3 regions of the Paenibacillus sp. LBL genome follow, and region 2 is predicted to be linked to each of the others. Evidence: predicted binding sites of a transcription regulator. Region 2 holds the regulator's gene; each other region holds the start of a gene.
The links. Region 2 encodes LexA, which represses DNA repair genes until DNA is damaged. Its sites were predicted from a motif close to CGAACATATGTTCG; they were not measured.
Positions count from the first base shown of each region.

Region 1: a site for LexA is predicted at 2,947-2,960, ahead of addB (helicase-exonuclease AddAB subunit AddB). Genes of this name have one in related genera too.
Region 3: a site for LexA is predicted at 1,296-1,309, ahead of M2277_RS30725 (YhjD family protein). Genes of this name have one in related genera too.

Region 1 is NZ_JARXYU010000007.1:236,854-244,942, reverse strand. Features, by position in the region: gene M2277_RS17580 (NUDIX hydrolase) at 1-168, shown strand, start outside; gene M2277_RS17575 (Na/Pi cotransporter family protein) at 165-1,136, opposite strand; gene M2277_RS17570 (class I SAM-dependent rRNA methyltransferase) at 1,466-2,839, shown strand; gene addB (helicase-exonuclease AddAB subunit AddB) at 3,148-6,678, shown strand; gene addA (helicase-exonuclease AddAB subunit AddA) at 6,684-8,089, shown strand, end outside.
Region 2 is NZ_JARXYU010000004.1:435,300-443,388, reverse strand. Features, by position in the region: gene M2277_RS13285 (HAD family hydrolase) at 1-678, opposite strand, end outside; gene M2277_RS13280 (hypothetical protein) at 721-1,245, opposite strand; gene M2277_RS13275 (DUF896 domain-containing protein) at 1,406-1,612, opposite strand; gene M2277_RS13270 (LysM peptidoglycan-binding domain-containing protein) at 1,811-2,182, opposite strand; gene lexA (transcriptional repressor LexA) at 2,358-2,984, shown strand; gene M2277_RS13260 (hypothetical protein) at 3,059-3,877, opposite strand; gene M2277_RS13255 (RNA polymerase sigma factor) at 3,870-4,409, opposite strand; gene M2277_RS13250 (hypothetical protein) at 4,548-4,964, opposite strand; gene glnA (type I glutamate--ammonia ligase) at 5,111-6,439, opposite strand; gene M2277_RS13240 (MerR family transcriptional regulator) at 6,503-6,913, opposite strand; gene M2277_RS13235 (methionine gamma-lyase family protein) at 6,996-8,089, opposite strand, start outside.
Region 3 is NZ_JARXYU010000030.1:24,049-32,137, reverse strand. Features, by position in the region: partial or broken gene M2277_RS30730 (DNA polymerase IV) at 22-894, opposite strand; gene M2277_RS30725 (YhjD family protein) at 891-1,274, opposite strand; gene M2277_RS30720 (ATP-dependent DNA ligase) at 1,490-2,347, shown strand; gene M2277_RS30715 (SOS response-associated peptidase) at 2,484-3,167, shown strand; gene M2277_RS30710 (HNH endonuclease) at 3,467-3,988, shown strand; gene M2277_RS30705 (hypothetical protein) at 4,308-4,814, shown strand; gene M2277_RS30700 (hypothetical protein) at 4,949-5,479, shown strand; gene M2277_RS30695 (MerR family transcriptional regulator) at 6,076-6,906, opposite strand; gene M2277_RS30690 (DUF4181 domain-containing protein) at 7,359-7,688, shown strand; gene M2277_RS30685 (DMT family transporter) at 7,984-8,089, shown strand, end outside.

The sequences.
Region 1 (8,089 bases), on a different contig from region 2:
GTTTTGAAACCCCAGGTCGAGGAAATTAACGGGGTGGATTGGTTTGAGCCTCTTACCGCATGGAGGAAGCAGCGCAGTAACGGTTACAACAATAATGATGTTATCCTGCGTAAAGCGCTTACGCTGCTTGATATCAGCATTCCTGTAGACGAAGATATTCAGATTTAGGTCTGAGCCCGTTTGTTCCAGAATGGCAGATAGCACAGCGGAAGCGCGATAAGAGAGCAAACGACATTAAACAAGGTTTGTGCATGGGCGATCTGACCAGCCGGGTCTGCGGCAAACCAGCCCGATACCATCGTTAAACCTGCAATCAAGGGCGTAAAGAGAAGAACCCCGCCGATATTGAGACCTATGTGGGACCAAGCCACAAATCGTCCGGCCCGGGTGCTGCCAAGCGCAGCTATTAAAGCTGTCACGCAGGTCCCCACATTAGAGCCCAGCACGATGGCGACGCCAATCTCGGGAGGCAGTGCTCCGCTTGCTGCAAGGCCCATTGCCATGGCGATGACTGCAGTGCTGCTGTGCATGAGCGCGGTCAGCAGCGTTCCGGCGGCAATGCCCCAGAGGACGCTTCGCGAAGCATGGTCGAGAAACCATTGGAACACGCCAAGGCTTTGAAGGGTGGGGCCGATGGATTGCATGAATTGAATGGCGAGCAGCACAAGCGAGAATCCGGCAACCGCCAAGCAGAGAAACTGACTGCGGATCAGCTTCTCTTTTAATTTGTCATAGCTGGAAGGTACGTGTTCGCTGACGAGTACAGCTCCAATCCATAACATCAGGGAGAGGACAAGGAGGGGCATGGCTGCCTGTCCGATTTGAAGACTGATGAGCTCCGTGGTAACCGTTGTGCCGATGTTGGTGCCTAGAATGATGCCCAGGGTTCCGGCAAAACTCAACAGGCCGGCATTCGCGAATCCTATCGCTAGTACGGTTACAGCGGTGCTGCTCTGGAGCAGTGCTGTTACCGCAGTGCTGGCGATCATGCCCTTGATGGGTGTGGATGTCGCTTGGTGGAGCCACTTATGCAACAGGGGACCGGCCCAGCGCTGGAGGGCAACCTCCATGACCTTCATACCGAACAGGAACAGAACAAGACCATAACAGATGGGAAACCAGAGTGAGGATAGCATGATGTTCTCCTTTTCTGAGGAATAAAGTGTGAGATAATAACGTCGGCCGCGGCGGAAGGACTTGACCGGATCTCTTCGGTAAGACCTCCATCGGTGCTTTTCTTAAGATTATGGAATTTATAACAGTTCACCGAAGCTGAGCGAATTCGATAATCGCAAGAAAAACATCCTTTACACGCTGTCTGTCTTACGCAAAAGTGTCTTATGGAAAAGTCTGTCTTACGCAAAAAACACGTCGGTAGACGCTTTTCTTATTACGTATATGACCCCTGGCGGACATGCATGCCTATAGATATGGCGCAGGGGATAACTTAAGGAGTGAACATACAGTGCCATCGGTTATTTTGGAGCGCAGTCGAAAAAAGAGATTGGAGCAGGGGCATCCCTGGGTTTATAAAAGCGAGATTGCCTCAGTTGAGGGAGAGCCGAAACCGGGGGATCTGGTTTCTGTGTTAAACCACCAAGGGCGGTTTCTTGCCTCGGGTTATTACAATCCGCAGTCTCAAATCACGGTACGCACCGTTTCCTACGAGCCGGTTGAGTTGATGGATCAGGCTTTTTTTGCCGCCCGTTTTCAGGAGTGCCTGAAGCACCGGGAACGGTTTATCGGGGAAGAGAACGCCTACCGGCTGGTATACGGAGAAGCCGATTTTTTACCCGGTTTGATTGTAGACCGTTTCGCTGACGTGCTGGTTGTGCAGCTTCTGACGCTGGGTATGGATCGCTGCCGTGAAGAGATTGTGAGTGCGCTGGTTGAGGTTATGCAGCCAAAAGGGATCTATGAGCGGAGCGACGTATCCGTTCGTGAGCTGGAGGGACTTGAGCTGCGCAAAGGGGTCCTCTACGGAGAGTGTCCGCGCCACGTAACCGTGACGGAGAACGGCCTCAAGATTAAGGTTGATATCGAAGAGGGACAGAAGACGGGATATTTCTTTGACCAGCGTGAGAATCGGGCTTCCATTAAACCGTTAATGACCGGCTGGGGAAGCCGCAGCGGAATTGCGCTTCAAGCAGTGGAATCGGGTGGTGAGCTGAAGAAGGTGCCTGTGAACAAGAGTGGAAAAGAAGTTACTTTTCCATATTGGGACGGAGCCACGGTGCTTGAATGCTTTTCCCATACGGGCAGCTTCACCCTGCATGCTTGCCAATATGGCGCCAAGAAAGTTACCTGCCTCGATATTTCGGAGCATGCAATAGACAGTGCCAGAGAGAATGTCGAACTGAACGGATTTCAGGATCGGGTGGAGTTCGTTGTGGATGACGCCTTCCAATATTTGCGGAACCAGGTAAAAGGACTGGATGAACGTGAACAGCGGGCCAAAGGGGATCAGAAGGTAGACACCTCCAAACCCCTGACAGCAGGAGGCGGCCGTTCCTGGGATGTGGTAATTCTGGATCCACCGGCATTTGCCAAAACCAAGTCAGCCGTCAAAGGGGCTTGCCGCGGATACAAGGACATCAATTTGCATGGCATGAAACTGGTGAACGAGGGCGGTTATTTGGTTACGGCTAGCTGCTCGTACCATATGCGGCCGGATTTGTTCCTGGAGACGATCCAGGATGCGGCCCAAGATGCAGGCAAAATTCTGAGATTGGTGGAATGGCGTGCCGCTGGTAAAGATCACCCCCAAATCCTTGGGGTGGACGAGGGGCATTATTTGAAATTCGCTGTGTTTGAAGTGCGCAGCAAATCAAGACTATAGAGTGCTGCCGAATCGTATGGATAAGAAGGATCTTCCAAGTGGTGGGTAAACCATGAGGGGAGGTCCTTTTTCTTATGCACACAATATTTTGGAATGGCAATGAAATCCAAACGTATGTTCCATCAAACCGCACTTATGTTATACTAGTAATCAGCATCTTTTTTGATAGAGTGCTAACAATTACAATGGATTTTACATCCTTTTTGGTCAAATAAATCATAGATTCAAGGGTATGATTTCATCGGAACGATATCGTGTTCTCTGGTGAAGGAGTACCCTTTGGCAGACACTGTGGAAGGGGGCATAGCATGAGCGTTCAATTTGTGATCGGAAGGTCAGGCAGCGGCAAGAGCACATTGATCCGTCAAGAGATGATGGATCAACTGGAGCGGGATCCCAGGGGGAATCCGATGATTCTGATCGTTCCGGAGCAGGGGTCCTATGAAGCCGAACACGCACTCGTGAATGCGGGAGGCATACGGGGCATGATGCGTGCGCAAGTGCTCAGTTTCCGCCGATTGGCCTACCGGGTCATGCAGGAGACTGGCGGAGCAGCGAAAGTGGCGATCAGTGAAGAAGGAAAACGCATGCTGATGTATAAAATTTTGCGGAGGCGCAAAGAAGAACTGCAGCTATTCGGCGCCTCAGGCGAGCAGCTCGGTTTTGTCGGTAAGCTGAGTGAGCTCTACACGGAAATGAAGCGATACTGCATTGACGCTTCCTGTGTGGAGGAGCAGCTGAGCCAGATGATGTCGGGCTCCGGAAATTCTCCGATGCTTCGCCGAAAGCTGGAAGATATCGTAACTGTATTCCGTGATTTCGAACTCGAGATATCGCGGCTGTACACGGATGAGGAAGACACACTCGCCTCACTGGCGGAGGGCGTGGCGGACTCAGAATACATCAAGCGTGCCGACATCTGGATCGATGGCTTCCATGGCTTTACCCCGCAGGAGTATCGGGTGCTCGGGGAGCTTATCCATCATGCCAATCACGTCACGATAGCTCTGACACTCGACAAACCTTATATGGATGGGGCTGTTCCACATGAGCTGGATTTGTTTCATCCTACCGCGGTGACGTACATAAAGCTGAAAGGAATTGCCGATGAGTTGGGAATGGATGCGGAACACCGTATGCTGCATCCTGAAGTGCCGCCGAGGTTTCAGGATTCCCCGGTGCTGGCGCATCTTGAGCGCGGTTATGACCGGAAGAAGCGCTGGACGGGAGCTTATGAAGACGGGAATCATGAGGACAAGGAGAACGGCCGCAGAGAAGGGCTGCTTCTTCATGCTGCCAGCCATCGCCGGGCCGAAATCGAAGGGGCACTTCGAGAGATGCTGCGCTTGGCGCAGGAGGAAGGAGCGAGATTCCGGGAGATGGCGGTATTCGTCCGGAATATGGGAGATTATGAGCATCTGGTAGGCCCGTTATTCAAGGAATACGATATTCCTTATTTTCTGGATCAGAAGCGGAGCGAACTGCACCATCCGTTAGTTGAATTCATTCGCTCGGCTCTGGATGTCATTGGGCGAAGATGGCGTTATGAGGATGTGTTCCGCTGCGTGAAGACGGATTTGCTGCTTCCGCTGGACGGCTCCCTGAACCGGGAGGATATGGACCGGTTGGAGAATCATGTGCTCGCTTCCGGGATTCATGGTTACCGCTGGACGGATGGCCGTCCGTGGAAGGGGATTCCAAGTCTCTCTCTAGAGGATGGAGAAAACGAGGTGCTCAATCTCGACGGCATGCAGGCTATTGAATACGCAAGAAGGGTCATCGCAGAGCCGCTTCATGCGTTCGAGAAACGGATGAAAAAGGCTGCGACCGCCATGGATCAGAGTACGGCAGTTTATCGCCTTCTGGAGGAGTGCGATGTACCTGAGAAGCTGGAGCTGCTCAGCCGGGCCGCGTTGGACGCAGGACGTCCAGAGGAAGCCAGGGAGCATCGCCAGGTATGGGGAGCCGTGCTTGACCTGCTTGACCAGATTGTGGAGATGATGGGTGCAGAGAAGCTGAGCACGGAATTGTTTACAGGGGTGCTGGATACGGGTCTCACTGAAATGAAGATGGCCCTTGTACCACCCTCTCTGGATCAGGTGCTTATCGGAAGCATGGACCGGACACGAACGGGCGGGGTGAAGTATGCTTTTCTGCTCGGCATTAACGATGGCGTTCTTCCAGCCCAGTTTCAGGATGACGGCATTTTGACAGAGCCGGAGCGGCTCCATCTCGAAGATCGCGGGTTGGAGCTTGCCCCGAGTATATCCCGCAGACTGCTGGATGAGCGCTTCCTGATCTACAACGCGCTTACTTCAGCCAGCGAGCAGCTGTGGGTCAGCTATCCTGCTGCAGATGATGAAGGCAAGACGTTATTGCCTTCCGAGGTGATCCGTCATCTGAAGCTGATGTTCCAGATCGACGAGACACCCCTGTATCCAAGGCCGCATGCCGGGCAATCGGTTCCCGAACAGGAGCGTTATGCGGCCCGCCCGGACAAGACGCTTGCATATTTAACGGGCAGGCTTCGCGACTGGAGGAATGGAGAGGACATTCCGCACATTTGGTGGCATATGTACAATTGGTTTGCTCAGAAGCCGGAATTTCGGCCGCGTCTGGAATCGATGCTCTCTTCATTGTCCTATCGGAATGAAGCGCAGCCTCTTAAGGAAGAGACCAGCAGGCAATTGTATGGAACGAAGCTGCGGACAAGCGTATCCCGGATGGAGCGGTTTGTAGCCTGTCCATTTTCACATTTTGCATCACATGGATTAAAGCTGAGAGAGCGGCAGCTGTACCGACTGCAGGCTCCTGACATCGGACAGCTGTTCCATGCTGCCTTGAGCAGCATGGCAGTGAAGTTTCAATCGGAGCATCGAAGCTGGGGAGACCTGTCGGCAGATGAGTGTCTGCGTGAGGCGGAGGCTACCGTGGATCGGCTCGCTCCGATGCTGCAGGGCGAAATCTTGTTGAGCTCCAAACGGTATGGATATATCTCCCGGAAGCTGAAGAATATCGTGGGCAGAGCTTCCGTTATTTTGGGTGAACAAGCCCGGCGCGGCAAATTCGAGCCGATCGGCCTTGAGCTTGACTTCGGTCCCGGCAAACCGCTGCCGCCGCTGACGGTTGAACTGCTTAACGGGGTGAAGATGGAGGTTGTCGGTCGTATTGACCGGGTGGATATGGCACGTGGCGAGCATGGGATCATGCTTCGGGTCATTGATTATAAATCCAGCCAGAAGGATCTGCGATTGCATGAGGTCTATTACGGATTGTCCTTGCAGATGCTGACCTATCTGGACGTGCTGCTGACGTTTGCGGAGGATTGGCTTGGCGAACAGGCATTGCCTGCAGGAACGCTGTATTTCCACGTTCATGATCCGGTATTGCAATCCGCAAACGGCATGACGCCGGAACAGGCGGCAGAGGAACTGCTCAAGCGCTACAAAATGAAAGGTCTGCTGCTTGCAGACCGTGAAGCCGTTTCCCTCATGGATTCATCCCTTGAAAAAGGCCATTCGGCTATTCTGCCCGTTGCCGTCAAAACAGACGGCAGCTTCTACAGCAGCGCAGCCGTTGCGACGCCGGATCAGTGGGAGACTTTGTTATCCGCAGTGCGGGAAAATATGCTGACGATCGGCTCCAGAATTACCGGCGGCGATGTAGCGATTGAACCTTACCGAATCCAGCAGGAAACAGCTTGCACGTACTGTTCCTACCGGCCGGTGTGTCAGTTCGACGATGCGATTGAGGGCAGCGACTACCAGCTGCTGGGCAAGCCGGGACGCGATCAGGTCTGGGATCTGCTGGGACATTCGAAGGGAGGAGAGAGTCGGTGAGAGAGATGATAGCAAAGCCTGAGGGCAGCATGTGGAGTGATGACCAATGGAAGGCCATTGCACTTTCGGGTGATGACATCCTGGTTGCAGCCGCAGCAGGCTCAGGAAAAACCGCCGTGCTCGTTGAGCGGATCATTCGCAAAATCCTTGACGACACCACAGGGTTCAGTGTGGACCGGCTGCTTGTGGCTACCTTTACCAAGGCAGCGGCAGCCGAAATGCGCGGTCGGATTCGGGAAGCGCTTGAACGCGAGCTGGACCGTGACCCGGACAACGAGCATATCCGGCGCCAGCTCGCTTTACTCGGCAGGGCGTCGATTACAACGCTGCACTCCTTCTGCATGGAAGTCATCCGCCGGTATTATCAGCTGATCCCGCTGGATCCGGGGTTCCGCATTCTGAATGAACATGAGGCGGATTTGATGCGGCAGGATATGCTGGAGGAGCTGTTCGAAGAGAAGTATGGTGAAGCAGAGCAGGACCAGGGCAGTACGTTTCTCCGTTTGGCTGATTGGTTCAGCGGGGAGAGAACGGACGATGCACTGTATCGTCTCGTGCAGCGCCTCTACGATTTCTCGCGCAGTCATTCATGGCCGGCAAGCTGGCTCCGAGACACAGCGGCAAGCTTCCATGTAGCGGATACCGAGGCGCTCGGACAAACAGCGTGGGTTCAGAGTGTATTGGCTGATGCACGTTTAGCATTGAACGGAGCTGCAGGCCTGCTATTGCAAGCGAAAACCATCGCTATGCAGCCCGGGGGGCCAGCACCGTATGTGGATAATCTGAATGAGGATTTGTCGCTGGTGGCCTCTTTGCTTGAAGCCATCGATTCTTCACCGTGGGAATCGTTATACGGTATTTTTCGCGAGGTTTCTTTTGGCAAGCTGAAGTCGGTCAGGAAGGACGATGTCCTGCCTGAGCTGCAGGAACGGGTCAAGGAACTTCGGGACCTTGTGAAGAAGACCGTAAATGAGCTGAAAAGCGCCTTGTTCGGCCGACCGGCATCAGAATTTCTGCAGGAGCTGCATACGGCTGCGCCGCTGATGCAGGAACTGGCCGAGACGGTTGTTTCCTTTGGCGAGCGATACCGGGAGGCCAAGGCATCCAAAGGATTGGTCGACTTTAACGATCTGGAGCATTACTGCCTACATATTCTTCGCCATCCGGATTCCGTGCCGGGTCATATGATGCCCTCCGATGCGGCGATGGAATATCGCGAGCAGTTTGACGAAGTGCTGCTGGACGAATATCAGGATACAAACAGTGTGCAGGAAGATATCGTACGATTGATATCCAGAGAAGCGCCGGGAAATCGGTTTATGGTTGGAGACGTCAAGCAGAGCATCTACCGTTTCCGCCTGGCAGAGCCGGGACTTTTTCTTGATAAATACAAAAAATTCTCCTCGGACGT
Region 2 (8,089 bases):
AGCCGCATTGCCGCCCTTAATATCCGTTGTCAGTTTATCCCCGACCATAACAGCTTGATCGGCCTCCACACCTAACAGATCAAGTGCATGCTTGAATATGGAGACATCTGGCTTACCCTTGCCGAAATCGCCGGAAATGATAATATGATCGAAATATGGGACCAGCTCCGGGACGCCATCCAGCTTCTCCTGTTGCAGATCAGGACTTCCGTTCGTAAGAAGCAGTAATTTCACGTTGCCCTGCAATTCCTTCAGAATTTCAAAGGTCTCTTCATATACATAGGGTCTTGTTCGACGTTCTGAAGCAAATCGTTCAGCCAGCTTCTCAGCCAACGACTCATTATCCACACCCACGCGAATAAGTCCCCGGCGCCACGACTCTTTGCGGTAAACGGGTGCAAGTTCCTGAAGTTTCCTGAATTCCGGCTGTGCTCCAGCCGTAAAATTCGCCCACAAGCCTTCAAACGGATTAATTCCGATCATTTTAGTAAAAGCAAACGTATCATACGATTCATATAACGCTCTTGCTTCCTCCCTGACCGCAGACAGCAGTTCAGCTGCATTGACGCCGGTTTCCGCTGCCCCCGCTTGGCTTGTCACTTCGAAAGCCTCTTCCACACTTCGTTCGTCCCACAATAACGTATCATCCAAATCAAATAACACTGCAGCTATCGGCATTTCTCTCCCACTCCCCATATTGACTGTTATCTGCTCTGTCGATTAGTCATGCTCCACTGGAATTTGATGAGTTTTGGCAAACTCCTCCAGCCTCTCGCCCATCGCTTTGGTATCATAAAGATTCATCATGCGTGAGAACACCCAATTGCCCGCTTTCCCTTTGCCCTGGATAACCACGGAACCCGAAGCAATTTTGATTTTCTCGATGTCAGATACAGCCAAACGGCGTTCCCGGTTGAATTTCATCGTGGATACAGAGGCACGCTCTATCTTCAAATAAGGCTTACGCAAGAAAATCATAAGCGCCAATAGAATATACAAACTGACACCCACCCAGTTCAACACATCATTGCTTCCTCCTGTTGCCCCAGACGTTGCAGTGCCCAGAAGGGCGTACAGCCCGGCAAGCGCAACGAGCACTAACGGCAGAACGTATTTACGTCCTTTAAACACATCACTCTTATCGGAGATGGTGGAACCTTGGTACGAGGACAGCCCTTGCTTCTTACGCTGCTTGTTGAGTTGTGACATATTCTTGTTGACTTTTCTTTCCCATGATCGTGACATATGGTTCCCCCTGGACTCAATTTCAATATGATTTAAACCATATAAATTTGGGAAACCGTGTTCAATTCTCTACAAATGAACCGGCATCCCAAATGTTATAATTCTATCCTTCTATCTGCCCATTAATCCTCTGATCAGATCATGAGACAGTTTTCATAGACTACTGCTTTAATCGTGGGCCGCCTTTTTCTTCATTTTCATCTACCCATTCAATCGATTCAAGCTGTTGTCTAAAGTTACTACGAATATTGTTAAGGTATATTTCCCGAAGCTCAGCCCGTTCCTTCTGCTCTTCTTCGGTCAACCCTTCACTCTTCTGTTTTCTTGCTAATACATTAATGCGTTCCACCAAAGTATCAATATCCATGCCTTCTCCTCCAATTCCAATATCATTTATAACTTAAACATGTGAAAAAGAGCTTGTCAAGGAAACCGCACCCTTGCAAACTCTCATTAAGAATAAATATGAATGTATGATCAGTATGAATGGGTTCTCCCCATCATTAACAATAGAGTATTAGTAATTAGAAATACACAATACGCGTTAGAATGGATTGCTCATTACTTACCACACCGGTAATGATAACACCTCTCCTGCCTGTATGTCAGGACCCTTCAAACCGTTCGTTCTTCTAATACTATCAATATATACGCGCGTATCCATATCAGCTGGTTTATGAAGGGAAGCGATACGCCATAAACTATCGCCGGATTGAACAATGACCAACTTCTCACCTGTCGGCTTCTCCATTCCCCCGGCAAAAACGGAATAGGCCCCCGTCCAAAAGGATGCAACAATCAGCAGAATGAATAGAAGTTTAATTAAGGGGATGGAAGTCATTCTGGATTTCAATTGATAGACCCAAGTCACCGAAGACTTCTCCGTTCGCACAGGAACGTTCTCATAAATACTACGGTATGTACTGTATTTCAACATGGAATCATCATCTCCCAAACAAGTGTTCTCTTATGAATTCATAATAACACGAACATTTGTTTGATACAATACCCAAAAGAACATTTGTTCTATCTTTTTTTAGAACTTATGTTTGTACGAACGGAAGTTCTATGTTATAATTTTCCCAAACGTTACTAAATGGGGTTGATACGGCATGTCGAAAATATCCAGCCGCCAGCTGGCGATCTTAGAGTTTATCCGCAACGAAGTTCGTAGCAAGGGTTACCCGCCTTCTGTCCGGGAAATCGGCGAGGCTGTAGGACTAGCTTCCAGTTCAACGGTCCATGGGCATCTAGACCGATTGGAGAAGAAAGGTTTGATCCGCCGTGACCCTACGAAGCCAAGAGCGATCGAACTGCTTGGCCAAGAAGAATCCGATAGCGCTAATCTGTTTACCCACACCATTGCCAGAGTGCCTGTTGTCGGTAAAGTCACTGCAGGCGTACCTATTACCGCCATGGAGAACATCGAGGATTACTTCCCCCTCCCTCAGCATTATGTAGGCGACGATAAGGTATTCATGTTATCTGTTGTTGGTGACAGCATGATTGAAGCTGGCATACATAGCGGTGACTATGTCATTGTTCGCCAGCAGCAAACTGCAGACAACGGGGACATTGTAGTAGCGATGACAGAGGAAGACGAAGCAACCGTAAAGACCTTCTACAAAGAGAAGGACCACGTTCGCTTGCAGCCGGAGAATCCTACTTACGAGCCCCTGCGCCTGAATCATGTAACCATTCTCGGCAAAGTCATCGGTCTCTTTAGGGATGTACACTAACTTCATATATCAATGAACAAGAGGTTACCTTCCCTTAGTTGGATGGTAACCTCTTGTGCTACGTTATTTAATCCTTAAGATTTCCGGTCCTTGCGCAAGACCATCGCCATGGCATTTTGCCTAAGATCTAATTGATACATTCTCTCAGCCATATTATATTCAGGCGAGCCTTCCCCGCCTGGACCCTCCGTGGACTTCAGAACAAGCTTATTATCTTTCACCGTAGGTGTAGTGCCCGGTCTGTAATAGGACGTGCTGGCTCTAGAAAACTCCTCCTCAAATTGCAGCTGCACCGCCTTACCACTCCCATGCTCCACCGCAAATGCATAGATTTGTATTCCGTGACAGTCCTTATATTGCGGGGCGAGTATGAACACATCCGCTTCCTGAAAAGGCAATCGAATCATCTGAAGAGCAGCGGAAGTTGGTTGTATGAAGGTGAGATCCTCAAGGACAACCACATCCTCCGAGGTCCCCTCTGCCGCGTACTTCACTTTGTAATCCCCTTTAAACGACAGATCCGTTTCGAGTCCGAAACAGCTGGGAGCTCCTAATTCCGTTATCTCTTCCTTATCGATGGCAACTACCTGTAACGTTCCTTCATCCGTTGTACCTTCTGCGCGAATCGTCTCCGTCACAGATGGGGATGGTCCCCCCCCTGCCGTATGCTGTTGTACCGTACGTTCCCCCCAAGGAAACTGAATCAATAGCAGTAGAGTGACAAACAATAGCACGCCAGTCATACCAACACGTAAATATGGACGACGCTTTGATCTATGGCTACCTTGGGTCAGTGACACCTGTACCTTATTTTTCATCTCGGCGGTAAATGGTTCATTTTGAAAAGGACCTTGTTGCGCTCGCTCGTACCAATCAGGCTTTTCCTCATTCATAACCAGAATTCTCCTTTAACATGTTCTGCACTTTTTTTCTCGCCCGATACAGCCTGGATTTAACCGTACCAGTCGCTACGTTTAGAAGCTCCGCTATCTGAGTGATCGGCATTTCGTAGTAAAGATCTAGAACCAGCACCTCCCTGAACTTTCTTGGCAGACTCATAATCATCCTCCATATCTCATCCGTATACTGACTTTCCATATATTCCGCTTCAGCTGACCGGCTCTGGTCATCCAGACGCGGCTTGTCCTGCAAGGTCACTTTCCGCAAGAAAAAAGCCTGTTTGTGCCGGAACGCCGTATGTCTTGTAATCGTAAGCAGCCATGTCTTTAACGTCGACTGCCCACGAAACGTATGTATTCCATAATAGGCCTTAATAAAAACCTCTTGGGCAATGTCATCAGCAAGAGCATGTTGCTTGGTCAAAAAATAGGCGTAATTCCATATATCATTTCCATACTGGTTCATCATTTCATTCAAGGTTTGTGTATCCATCTTCGACATTTGTGTTACGTATTCAAGCTCCAACCGATTCACCTCATCTAATTAGAGTCATTGAAGCGAGTAAAAGTTCCCTAATTTTGATAAATAAAAAAGGCATCTTCCCCCACATGGAGTAGATCCCCTTCATTCCCGGTTAATGTTAGCTGGTTTCTAAAGATTATGTTACTCACTCGTTAAAGGAGCCTGGTCCCAATCCAATTTAAATTCAGAACCAAATCTTCTTACGGATTCTATATCAGCAGTAAGATTAAAATCCTGCTCAGATCCGTAAAAACCCAATTGATAACTTCCTGCCGTATCTGTTTCTTTCCAATCCAATTGATATAAATGTTTTTCAAAAGACATAAATAAACCATTAAGACTAAATGAATTAAGCCTTTCAAGAGGAAATTCCGTCGTAACTCTAATATAATTTCGAATCGTCAGGTTGGTCCAACCAAAATTCAAATCATAGATTAAATGATCCGCTTCAAAAAACTTAAAATGGATCTGGCATCCTTCATTCTCACCAGGTATTCGTGATATAAAACGGAATTCAACCCGAGTTCCCTCTTCATGGAGGTCCCTAAGTACGGCCATTTATAATCTCCTCTACGGTTATTCCTTTGATTTCGGGTAATGTTATTGTAATCAAGCGTAGTTGGAATGACAAGTCGGCGCTGCCATACCTACACCGACTTAAACAAAAAAATCCCCACTGCCATATAGCAGCGGGGATTCCTCTATTAATACATCGTAATGTACTGATCGCGTTCCCATTGGTGAACTTGTGTGCGGTACATGTCCCATTCGATTTCCTTCAGCTCATAGAAATGCGCCAGCGCATGATCGCCGAGTGCGTCGGAAATAACTTCGCTGCGAATCAATTCGTTGAGCGCTTCCTTCAGGTTTGCCGGTAAGCTTGGGATACCTTCCTCGATCCGCTCTTCTTCCGTCATCACATAGATGTTACGGTCGATTGGAGCTGGGAGGGACAATTCGCGTTTAACGCCATCCAAACCTGCTTTTAGCATTACAGCAAGAGCGAGGTATGGGTTAGCTGCTGGATCCGGGTTACGCACTTCGATACGTGTGCTGAGGCCACGGGATGCAGGAATGCGGATCATCGGGCTGCGGTTGCTTGCAGACCACGCTACGTAGCAGGGTGCTTCGTAACCAGGCACGAGACGCTTGTACGAGTTAACCGTAGGGTTCGTAATCGCAGCAAATGCGCGTGCATGCTTAAGAATACCCGCCATGTAGTTACGAGCGGTTACGCTCAAGCCAAGCTCATCACTCTCATCAACAAACGCGTTCTCGTTGCCTTTGAAGAGCGATTGGTTGCAGTGCATACCCGAGCCGTTCACGCCAAAGAGTGGTTTCGGCATAAAGGTAGCAATCAGACCATGCTGACGAGCAATCGTCTTAACAACCAATTTAAAGGTTTGGATCTGATCGGCTGCTTTGATAGCACTCGCATATTTAAAGTCAATTTCGTGTTGGCCAGGAGCCACCTCATGGTGAGATGCTTCGATCTCAAAACCCATCTCTTCCAGCGTCAACACGATATCGCGGCGGCAATTCTCGCCAAGGTCCGTTGGTGCCAGGTCAAAGTATCCGCCTTGGTCATTGAGCTCCATGGTTGGGTTGCCTTTTTCATCAGTCTTGAACAGGAAGAATTCCGGTTCTGGACCTACATTCATTGAAGTGAAACCCATCTCTTCGGCTTCTTCCAAAGCTCTCTTCAGAATACCGCGCGGATCTCCGGCAAATGGAGTGCCGTCAGGCATATAGATATCGCAGATCAAACGCGCAACACGATCCTCGGATACCCATGGGAAAATCATAAAAGTATCGAGGTCCGGATACAGATACATATCGGATTCTTCAATACGTACATAACCTTCGATGGAAGAACCATCAAACATCATTTTATTATCAAGTGCTTTTGGCAGCTGGCTTACAGGAATTTCAACGTTTTTGATCGTTCCAAGCAAATCTGTAAATTGCAAGCGGATAAATCGAACATTTTCTTCTTGTGCAATGCGTAGAATGTCCTCTCTGGTATAACTCACTTTATCCTCTCCTTTTTAAATAAAAACTAGTAATGTGAATGAAGAATTACAGCATGGCAATCCTTATTTATTAAAAAACCGGGATAATTCCCCTTGAATCAATGAAACCTGACCCGGTCTTTTAGCGGTAATCAATTCCTGCTTCAGCAAACGACGCAGCTGCGACTCTGACATCTCACGGCGTCTGTTCTCCGTATCAGGAGTAATGACGGTAGCCTCTTCAGACTCTTTTGTGACAGGGTTCATAACTTGCTTAATGCCAGCGATGTTAACACCTTTCTCAATCAAAGCCTTAATCTCTAGCAGTCGCTCCACATCATTGAAGGAAAACAGGCGTTGGTTGCCCGATGTGCGGGCAGGGACAATTAAATTATGCTGCTCATAATAGCGTATCTGTCTGGCAGATAGATCCGTAAGCTTCATAACGATGCCTATCGGAAATAACGCCATATTCCTCCGAATCTCATCACCCATATCTCATCAACCTTCCAAGTGGTCTATTCTGATCCTATTGTACATTTCCTGATCAGCTACGTCAACCGCATGTAAGGATAACTCACAATAGTTTACGATCTTTCATACTTTGAAGGGCCATAAGTACCCCATATTTAACATGAGAGTACGTCAGACCCCCTTGCATATAACCAATGTATGGAGATCGGATAGGAGCATCTGCCGATAATTCAAGGCTTCCTCCCTGAATGAACGTGCCTGCCGCCATGATTACCGGGTGCTCATATCCAGGCATATCCCAAGGCTCAGGCACCACATGACTGTCTACTGCCGCTGCCCGCTGAATCCCTTGAACAAAAGCGATCAAGTGATCCGGTCCGGTAAAAGAAACGGCCTGGATCAAATCCGTCCGTTCGTCCTGCCAGCCCGGCTTGGTTGTAAATCCTACGGCCTCAAACATCGCAGCAGCATATACACTGCCCTTGACCGCTTGTCCCACCGTAGAAGGCGCGAGGAATAACCCCTGGTAAATCCCCCTCGTCGTGCCTAGCATAGCTCCCACCTCACGCCCGATTCCCGGAGCGGTAAGCCGATAGGCTGCCATATCCACATAGGCTTCCTTGCCACAGATGTAACCACCGGTTTCGGCAATGCCGCCGCCCGGGTTTTTGATGAGAGAACCTGCCATCAGGTCAACACCAACTTCGGTAGGCTCCAATTGCTCCGTAAACTCGCCATAGCAGTTATCTACGAAAATAATCAAATCCTCGCGAATGGAACGGATACGGGCAACCATTTCACCGATCTGAGAGACCGTAAAGGAAGAGCGCCAATCATATCCGCGGGAACGCTGGATACCGATGACTTTCGTTGTTGGCGTGATCATCATCTCCACCTGATTCCAATCAATCTCACCTTGTTCTGTTAGCGCAATCTCATGATAACCGATGCCAAAATCCCGAAGGGAACCCGTGCCGTCTCCAGGCTCGCCGATGACTTTATGAAGAGTGTCATACGGACGTCCGGAAATGTACAGCAGCTCATCTCCTGGTCTTAAAACGCCAAACAGCGCCGTCGAAATCGTATGCGTCCCGGAAGCAAAATGAGGACGCACCAGGGCCGATTCGGCCCCGAATACGTCTGCATATACTTCATCCAGCACTTCCCGCCCGCGATCATTGTATGCATAGCCGGTGG
Region 3 (8,089 bases), on a different contig from region 2:
AAGATTAGACCCTTTATGCACACATGTTTTTATATAGATACCCAATAATACGACCTTGATTTCCTCCAGTTGAGCATAATCCCGCGGCAGGGTCATCATGTGGCCGACTGATTTTGGTGCGACTTGGTGCGTCCCCGGCCGTACGGGGCTGTCATCGATGCCGTTTGCGATCCGCCAGTATAACTCGGCCTGGATGTCCGAGTTCTTTCCAAACTTGCGCCGCATCATCTGCTTGAGATTTCCAAGAGGCGTCTGAGCTATACTTCCGATCGTTGGCAACCCCATTACGGAAAAGTGACGTGTCATCCGGCGTCCCACCATATACATGTCGCTCACCGGTAGCTTCCATAACGTTTCAGGCAGCATCTCTTTGGTTAGAGTGTATATGCCGGATGGATTTTTCTTGGCGTAATTGTCACAGGCGGTCTTGGCGAGGGTTTTGTTCTCTCCGATTCCAAAGCGAATATAGACCCCTGTCGCTGCCTGGACATGTGTTTGGATCAGTCGGGCCAGCTCCTCAGGAGCGTCAGCATAAAGATGCATAGACCCAGTGACGTCCAAAAACTGCTCGTCAATACTAAAAGTTTCGACAAGGTCTGTATACTGCTTATAAATATCTGTGATGAGCATCGATACATCAATATACCTCTGCATGCGTGGACGTATCACTACAAGCTCAGGGCACTTTGCATAGGCTTCACCCAGTCTATCCTCCGTCTTAACCCCTCTGGATTTGGCTATAGGGCATGCAGCCAGAACAACACCTGAGCGCCTTTCCGGATCGCCTGCAACCACCAAGGGACGGTTTTTATATTCAGGATGCTCGGCTTTTTCTACGCTGGCATAAAAAGATTGGCAGTCCACCAACATAACGACTTTGTTTTTTGATTTCACTGGAGATACCCCTTATCTGCAATATTAAGCCCCAAGTATGTGTAGGATTTTTGTTCAATCTCTGCCTCGATTAATCCCCACAAAATGGACAATTTATGCTGAAAGCCCCTGCAAATAAAATCAACTTCAACTCCAAGCTCTGTTCTTCGATTTTCGTAAATTTTTAAGTTGTTCTTTTTCATGTCCTTACGAACTTCAGATAAATCCTCAATAGCTGCTTTCTGCAAACGATCGATAATAACATTTGTTAAATCTGAATTCTTTAAATCAGACCTACACAGGGTCTGGCGGTTCTTCTCCAATACATCAAGCAGTAGAGGCAATAACGTAAAGTCTTTGACAAGTTTTGTTTCTTCTGGTTTAAGTCCAATATTCAGCATATTTTGAATCACCTCATAAAGGGAACATTTGTTTGTATTATAACCAAACAAGTGTTCTCTAATCAATGGATGTTTTTGTTATATGGTGTCATCATATGATTAAGGTTCAATTAAATAGTTTAGGGATCTGATTTGTTTTAATTATTCGAATGCCATCATATACCTGTGTTATCGGATAAATGGCTATGATACCCTGAAACATAGGGGGAATGAGGATGATTAATCCTATGTTATTGGCAGACGCCCCTGAACCCTTCGAATCAGAAAAGCACATCGCTGAATTAAAGATAGATGGCATTAGGGGACTCTTAGATATACAGGAACAGGTTAGATTATATACACGGCATCAAAATGATGTGAGCTATCGTTTTCAGGAAATCACACAGGCAGCGAAAGAAGCAGCAGGTAAGGGAACGTTGTTAGATGGGGAATTTGTTGTGAGCGATATCAATTCCGGAAAACCCGACTTTGAAGCAACAATGGCCAGATTCTCATCGAATCCTAATCCTAGAAAATTGCGAACACCAGGGTTAACATTTGTTGCCTTTGATATTCTGCAGCACAAAGGCAAAGATCTGACAAATCTTGATTTAATGCAGCGCAAAGAAATTTTAGAGGATGCTGTCCAGGAAAATGAGGTCATAAAAAAAATCCGGTATATGGAACATAGTTTCATTCCTCTGTTTGAGCTCTGCAAACAACAGCAGTTGGAAGGCATTGTGATCAAACGTAGAGACAGCCGATATTATCCTGGAAAGCGACCAGATGATTTGTGGCAGCGTGTCGTTGTGTATCAGCGGGAACGATGTATCGTCCTTGGTTATTCCAAAAAAGAAATAGCATGGCTTGTGGGAATAGAGCATAATGGTGTAATAACGTCTGCGGGCATGGTGAAATACGGCATAACACCAGCAATTCGAAAAAAGGTTTTTCCCATTTTGAAGAATGCTACCGTCAGGGAAACGAAGGATTTTGCTTATGTGGAACCGATGATAACAGTAGATATTCGTTATCGACATTGGACCAAGGAAAACAAAATGAGGCTTGCTGTTTTAGAACAAGTTTATTATTAACTAAGGGGACAAAATTACCGTCCTCTTTTTTGCATTTCTCATAATTATTACGCTAGCTTCCAGGAATCAAAATAAGATACATGTTTTCCTAGCCTGGATATTGGATATCTTATTAATAAGGATGGAGGGGATTAGCATGTGTGGAAGATTCACTTTAATAAGTGATATATCCGAAATAGAAGATACGTTTGCTGTAGATAAAATCGACTATGAATATAGGCCACGTTATAATATAGCTCCGTCTCAAACGATCGCCGTTATAAATGGGAATAGTGGAAAGCGAGTGCTAGAAGGCTATAGATGGGGCTTAGTTCCATTCTGGGCTAAAGATATTAAAATCGGTTACAAGATGATTAATGCCAGGGCTGAAACGATACAATCCAAACCAGCGTTTCGACATCTTTTAACCACGAAACGTATCATTATCCCAAGTGACGGCTTTTATGAATGGAAAAGAGAAGGGAAGGATAAAAAGCAGCCGTATCGATTTCAGATTAAATCCAAGAATGTGTATGGATTTGCAGGTCTTTTTGATGAATGGAAGGATCCAGAAGGGGAGATATTACGCAGCTGCACGATTATAACCACTAAACCTAATGATCTGGTTTCAGATGTCCATGATAGGATGCCGGTGATTTTAGATCGAGGTACTGCAGATATTTGGCTTGATCCGGAAGTTACTGATAAAGAAAAGCTTCAGAAGCTACTAGCTCCTTTCCCAGCTGACAACATGCTTTCCTATCCGGTTTCTGCTGCTGTTGGAAGCGTTAAAAATTCTGGCTCTAATTTGATAGATGAAGTTCCTTTAAACTCCAAGTAAGACATCAATAAACTCATATGAAAACCGCTTTTCCTGTAATATATTCTATCAAACCATTAGACTGCATCCTAATCCAGGATGTCGGTCTCTTTGTTATTTGGTAATATAGCGAGGAATTTAAGAAACAAATGGTTCGTAAGGAATGGCTGCAATAACATTGTGAGCATCTATGTTACGATATACTATAAATACAAAATGTAACTGGTTTTTTTCAATGGATGCACCAAGTAAGGATTATCATGTCGAGTGAGTTTTTAATAGAAAGAGCTTAGATTTATAGAATTAGTGAGGTGAATGACGTGGAAAATATAAAATCGAAAGCAGAACGAATTCGGAAGCTTCATGAAACTGGGATGCCTATTGGAGAAATCGCAAAGAGTATGGATATAAGATATCAACATGCATATAATGTAATTTCTTCATATAAAAAAAAACATGCGGCCGTCAATAAAACTGTTAGTTTAGGGAGCGGGACAGTTTCGAAAGTTCGTAAAGGAAGAAAGATTGGTACCAGCATGTTTTCCCGGATGAACTACCAGGTAATCCGGGGCATGATGGAGCTTGTAACGCTGAGAGATTTATCTGAAACCGACTGGATCACTATTAAAGAATTTTTCGATCATCGCTGCGCTTATTGTGAAGTACCTGATACCGGTGATGTCCGTAATGGCTTAGTACCAGACCATCTAATCCCTGCATCTCTAAATGGTGATTATGTGATTGGAAATGTGATTCCAGCTTGTCATAGCTGTAACGACCGAAGAGGAAAAAGGATTGGGAGTTGTGGCTTAGAACCAATTTTCCCACTGAAGCCGAGATAAGAACTGAGAGAATAAAAAAGTATCTGCAGCTTTATCCCCATAAAAACCTTACCGACCCGCTCGAACGTTTAACCGATGAGGAGCGAGTTGAGTTTTTGGAAATATTGGATGAATGGAAAACTCTATGGGACCGAGCAATATCTTTAAGAGACATAATTAAATTCAGAATTTCCCAACAGAACAATAAGTAAAAAAAGGAGTGTAATTTATCATAATATAAGTAGTGTAATTAATGCGAAACCATGAGTTGGGCAGTAATTACATAATATCATCAGTCAGATCATAATTACCTAAAAAATGCTATAAGGTGGTTTGAGATTTGAAAATTAGTTATATTAGTCACATTTTCCCTAAGTTTAAAAAAGCTCTTCTTGTCGCTCGGTATATTGATTCCGGCTCGAAAGTTGATCGATATGTTAGGAACTATTCCTTGCAGGGCAAAACGTTAAGCCTGCTTTTTTTTCATGGAAATTGTCATAAGGTTGCTGATCCTGCTGGAAGATGTTCTTTGTTCTTAGAAGACCAGGGGGATTTATCTAACCATAGAGAGTATGAAAAGGCTAATCCAAAACACTGCCCGTACATACATTTTTTAATGCAAAATGAATCAGACCGTATGTTCCCCCCTTATAATGCAACAGGTAGATACCCAATTTATCTTTGCAGAAACAGCTGCGGCCACTATAGCACAGGACAAGGACAACATCGTCTATGTATTTCTGGAACTCTGGGAATTCCACTACCAAGGGTACGTTTGAGTTCCTCTGAGAATGTCTGTGGTAGTTGTGAAAATCCACATACTGCGATGAGTTTGTATTCATTTTAAAGCGGTGATAATCAAAAATTTTCAGTTTTTAAGACAGGATAATGTAGCTTTGAAGAGTTGAAAGACGTGGCAAGGCAGAACATAGAACTGTTCTTTTAATATTTAAATTATTTAATGAAGATCAAGGTGATAAGATGAAGACTTGGGAAATGACAAATTCTATATTAGAACAAATCTACTATAATAGCAGCGATTTCATTTCAATCGAATTAGGCATCCAAACAGTCAATCCTTTGCACATTATCGGGTTATCTAGACAGCTAGATGTGGAGAAACTCAGTGTACTTCGAAGAAAAATCGAAGAGAATGGATGGCAGAATATTGAACCGCAGGGTATTAGTTTGATTAAACTTCCTGATCAATCCTATATTGTTAATGCAGGTGGGAACCACCGAGCTTTTTTGTGCAATGAATTTGGTATCGATAACATTCAAGCCCAAGTTACGGCTTTTATACCAAGAAATGAATTGAATGATAATCAACTAGCCGAGATAATGGCTTATCAAGAAACGATTGATAGATTGTATATCAAAAATCAAACAGAAACTAACGATCGAAAACGATTAAGAATCTTAAACAATATTACTAAAATTGAATCAAAGTATAGAACTTATTTAAATAAAGTTTACCAAGACATACACAAATGTCGGGGGACAAGAACATAGTCCCATTGAAAGTCGCTAACTTAGCGGCTTTTTGTTTTATCGGTACAAGTTCTTGTCCCGAGTCGAGGACAAGAACTTGTACCGATTGCCGTAATGGACAAGAACATGAGCCGATTACCGATTAGATAAGTATCTAACTAATATCTCTACTCAAATTTATAAAATGCTTACGGACGGTAGAGTTCAACAATTTCGCGAGTTCTCTATGTAAAGAATTATTTATGAAGTTCATAAATAAGACGTTATAGAAAATCAGCAAAAGTATAAGTGGAATTTTGATAGTTAGGAGAAAGTAAATGACTACAAAAATATTTTTTCTACAAATCGAATTGGAGCAATAACGAAGCAGCAAATACAGGTTACGGTACGGCAATTTTTCGCGATTCGCAGTTTCGGCGATCCCCATTAACCAGGTCACATTTCCCACAAAGTGCCGGTAGCTGGCCATTGCGATAAGTTGACTTTTTAATCTAACGAGTAGGAAAGTTCAAGATTGCAGAGGAATAAATTTATATTTACATAAGGAGATCGTAATATGTCATTTCCGTACATTATTGTTTAATCTTTCTAGTCTGATTATTTGCGGGGAATTTAATCTATAAATTACAGTCTGAAATTTCAACAGCTATCCGGATGATATAGTTCTCTGGATCCTTTTCCACTAGATAGTGAAGCATTTCAACCATGTAAACATCGCCGCAAATCAACATTCCGTTACTCTTAATGAATTTTTTTAGGTTGAAGCAAGTTTCAGATATGGTCTCATAGGATCCTTTATGATGAATCAAAGCATAGCGACCCTTAGGTTTGATGATTATTTTTTCACATTGAATTGGAGATTTTAGTTTATTGGCGATGTAATCTGGATAATAGTCACCCGATTTAAAACGATCCTCACATAAGATGGTCCAAATGGGGAAGTCATGATTAATATTTTGTGTTTCACAATAGTCTCGATGCTCGCTTAATTTGCCAGCAAACTCCTTGTCACCAGAGCCTTGGTTTAATGGGGTAGCAATAAAAGATTCAGCTTCACATTCCTCTATCCACGTATCATCTCGTATATTCACCATGGAATTTTCAGTCATTTTAATGGCATCATCCAGAAAACTCCTCATGCGACTCATTCGCAGTTGTTCCGCTTCCAGCTCACATTGTTTCTGTTTAAGTAGCGATATTAACAGCGCCGTGTTTTGATTTTGAATATACTCCTTGATTTGCTGCAATGAGCTCCCTGTCTTTTTTAGCACCTTGATAATATCGAGTAAATAACATTGTCGAAGAGAATAGTAACGGTAGCCGTTAGCATTGGTGAACTCTGGTTTTAAGAGCCCGATTTCGTCGTAATGAAACAGGGTATGCTTGGTTACTCCGCAAGTTTTAGCTAGCTCACTTGTCGTGAAATATTCTTGAGTTATTCTGTGCAAGGTAATTCCTCCCGCGATACTTGTTACCACAAAACAACTGCTTGACTATAGGGTTACCCTACAGATTATAGTGCCTAGAGTGATTCAAAACAATACCTGGAGGAATGTTAACCAGTGTCTAAAATTAATAGTGATTGTTCTGGTTGTCGTGATTAGAGCTTTTACTCATTGTTTATGGACCCATGACTACCCTTAAGCGACATTTGCCAATCTGGGTGCACCTGCATTCAAGGAACAATTGGATGTTCAACCCGGCTTGATCGTAATTGCAATATGGAGAGTCATAATAATGAAACGTATGGCCTTCATATGGTGGAAAGCCTAAGTTTGTTGCCAGCTGCTAACATTAAGCATTATGAACTTTGCCCATAACACAAAGCATGCATCAATTGAATTAAGTAGATGAGACTGTTGGAAGTAAAAAAATCGAATCTACGCCTAGGAGGTTTGATATGCACGGCATGAATATTTTCTTTATTGTCGTTCTAATCGTAACGCATTTAATATTGGATCAAATCATGCTGGTACCTGGGGGAAAAGCATCAGATGAAGAGAACAGACGATTGTTTAATTGGGGGTTTTTAGCCCATATCATATTTGTTTGTTTTACTTTTTTTGATCCCGCAAAAATTGATCCTTTGCTAAGCGGTTATGCAGCATTGATGTTTGGTTTGCGTGCTTGTATTGAATGGGTGCACCTAAAGGAAACGAGAAGTCATTTCGTTTCACTTTTACTGGCAGCAATCTCCATTGTTTTTGGACTAATCTTCGAAATAATTTAAATGATTATTTACCAAGCTAAGACGGGAGGCCAGACAAATATTTGATTGGATCCATATCGATATCGATGGTGAAGATGGTATCAAGCTTTCTTTAAAATGTAACTCATCAATTTTCTTGACTGTGACGATTCCGGATTCGGCCGCATTTTTTTTCATAACTTTCCGTTCGCTTTCTTGGTTTAATCACTGAAATAACGGGCAAGATATTATGGAATAAAAAGTTAGCTCTTTACAAAAAGACCGTCTGGACGGTATAATTATTATAAGGTCTTTAATTTATGAGGAGGATACACAGGTGGCTTATTTATTTCTTGGTTTGGCTATTATTTCCGAAGTTTTTGGAAGCTCAATGATGAAGCTCTCCAATGGTTTTAAAAGAAAATTACCCACTTTGGGGCTAG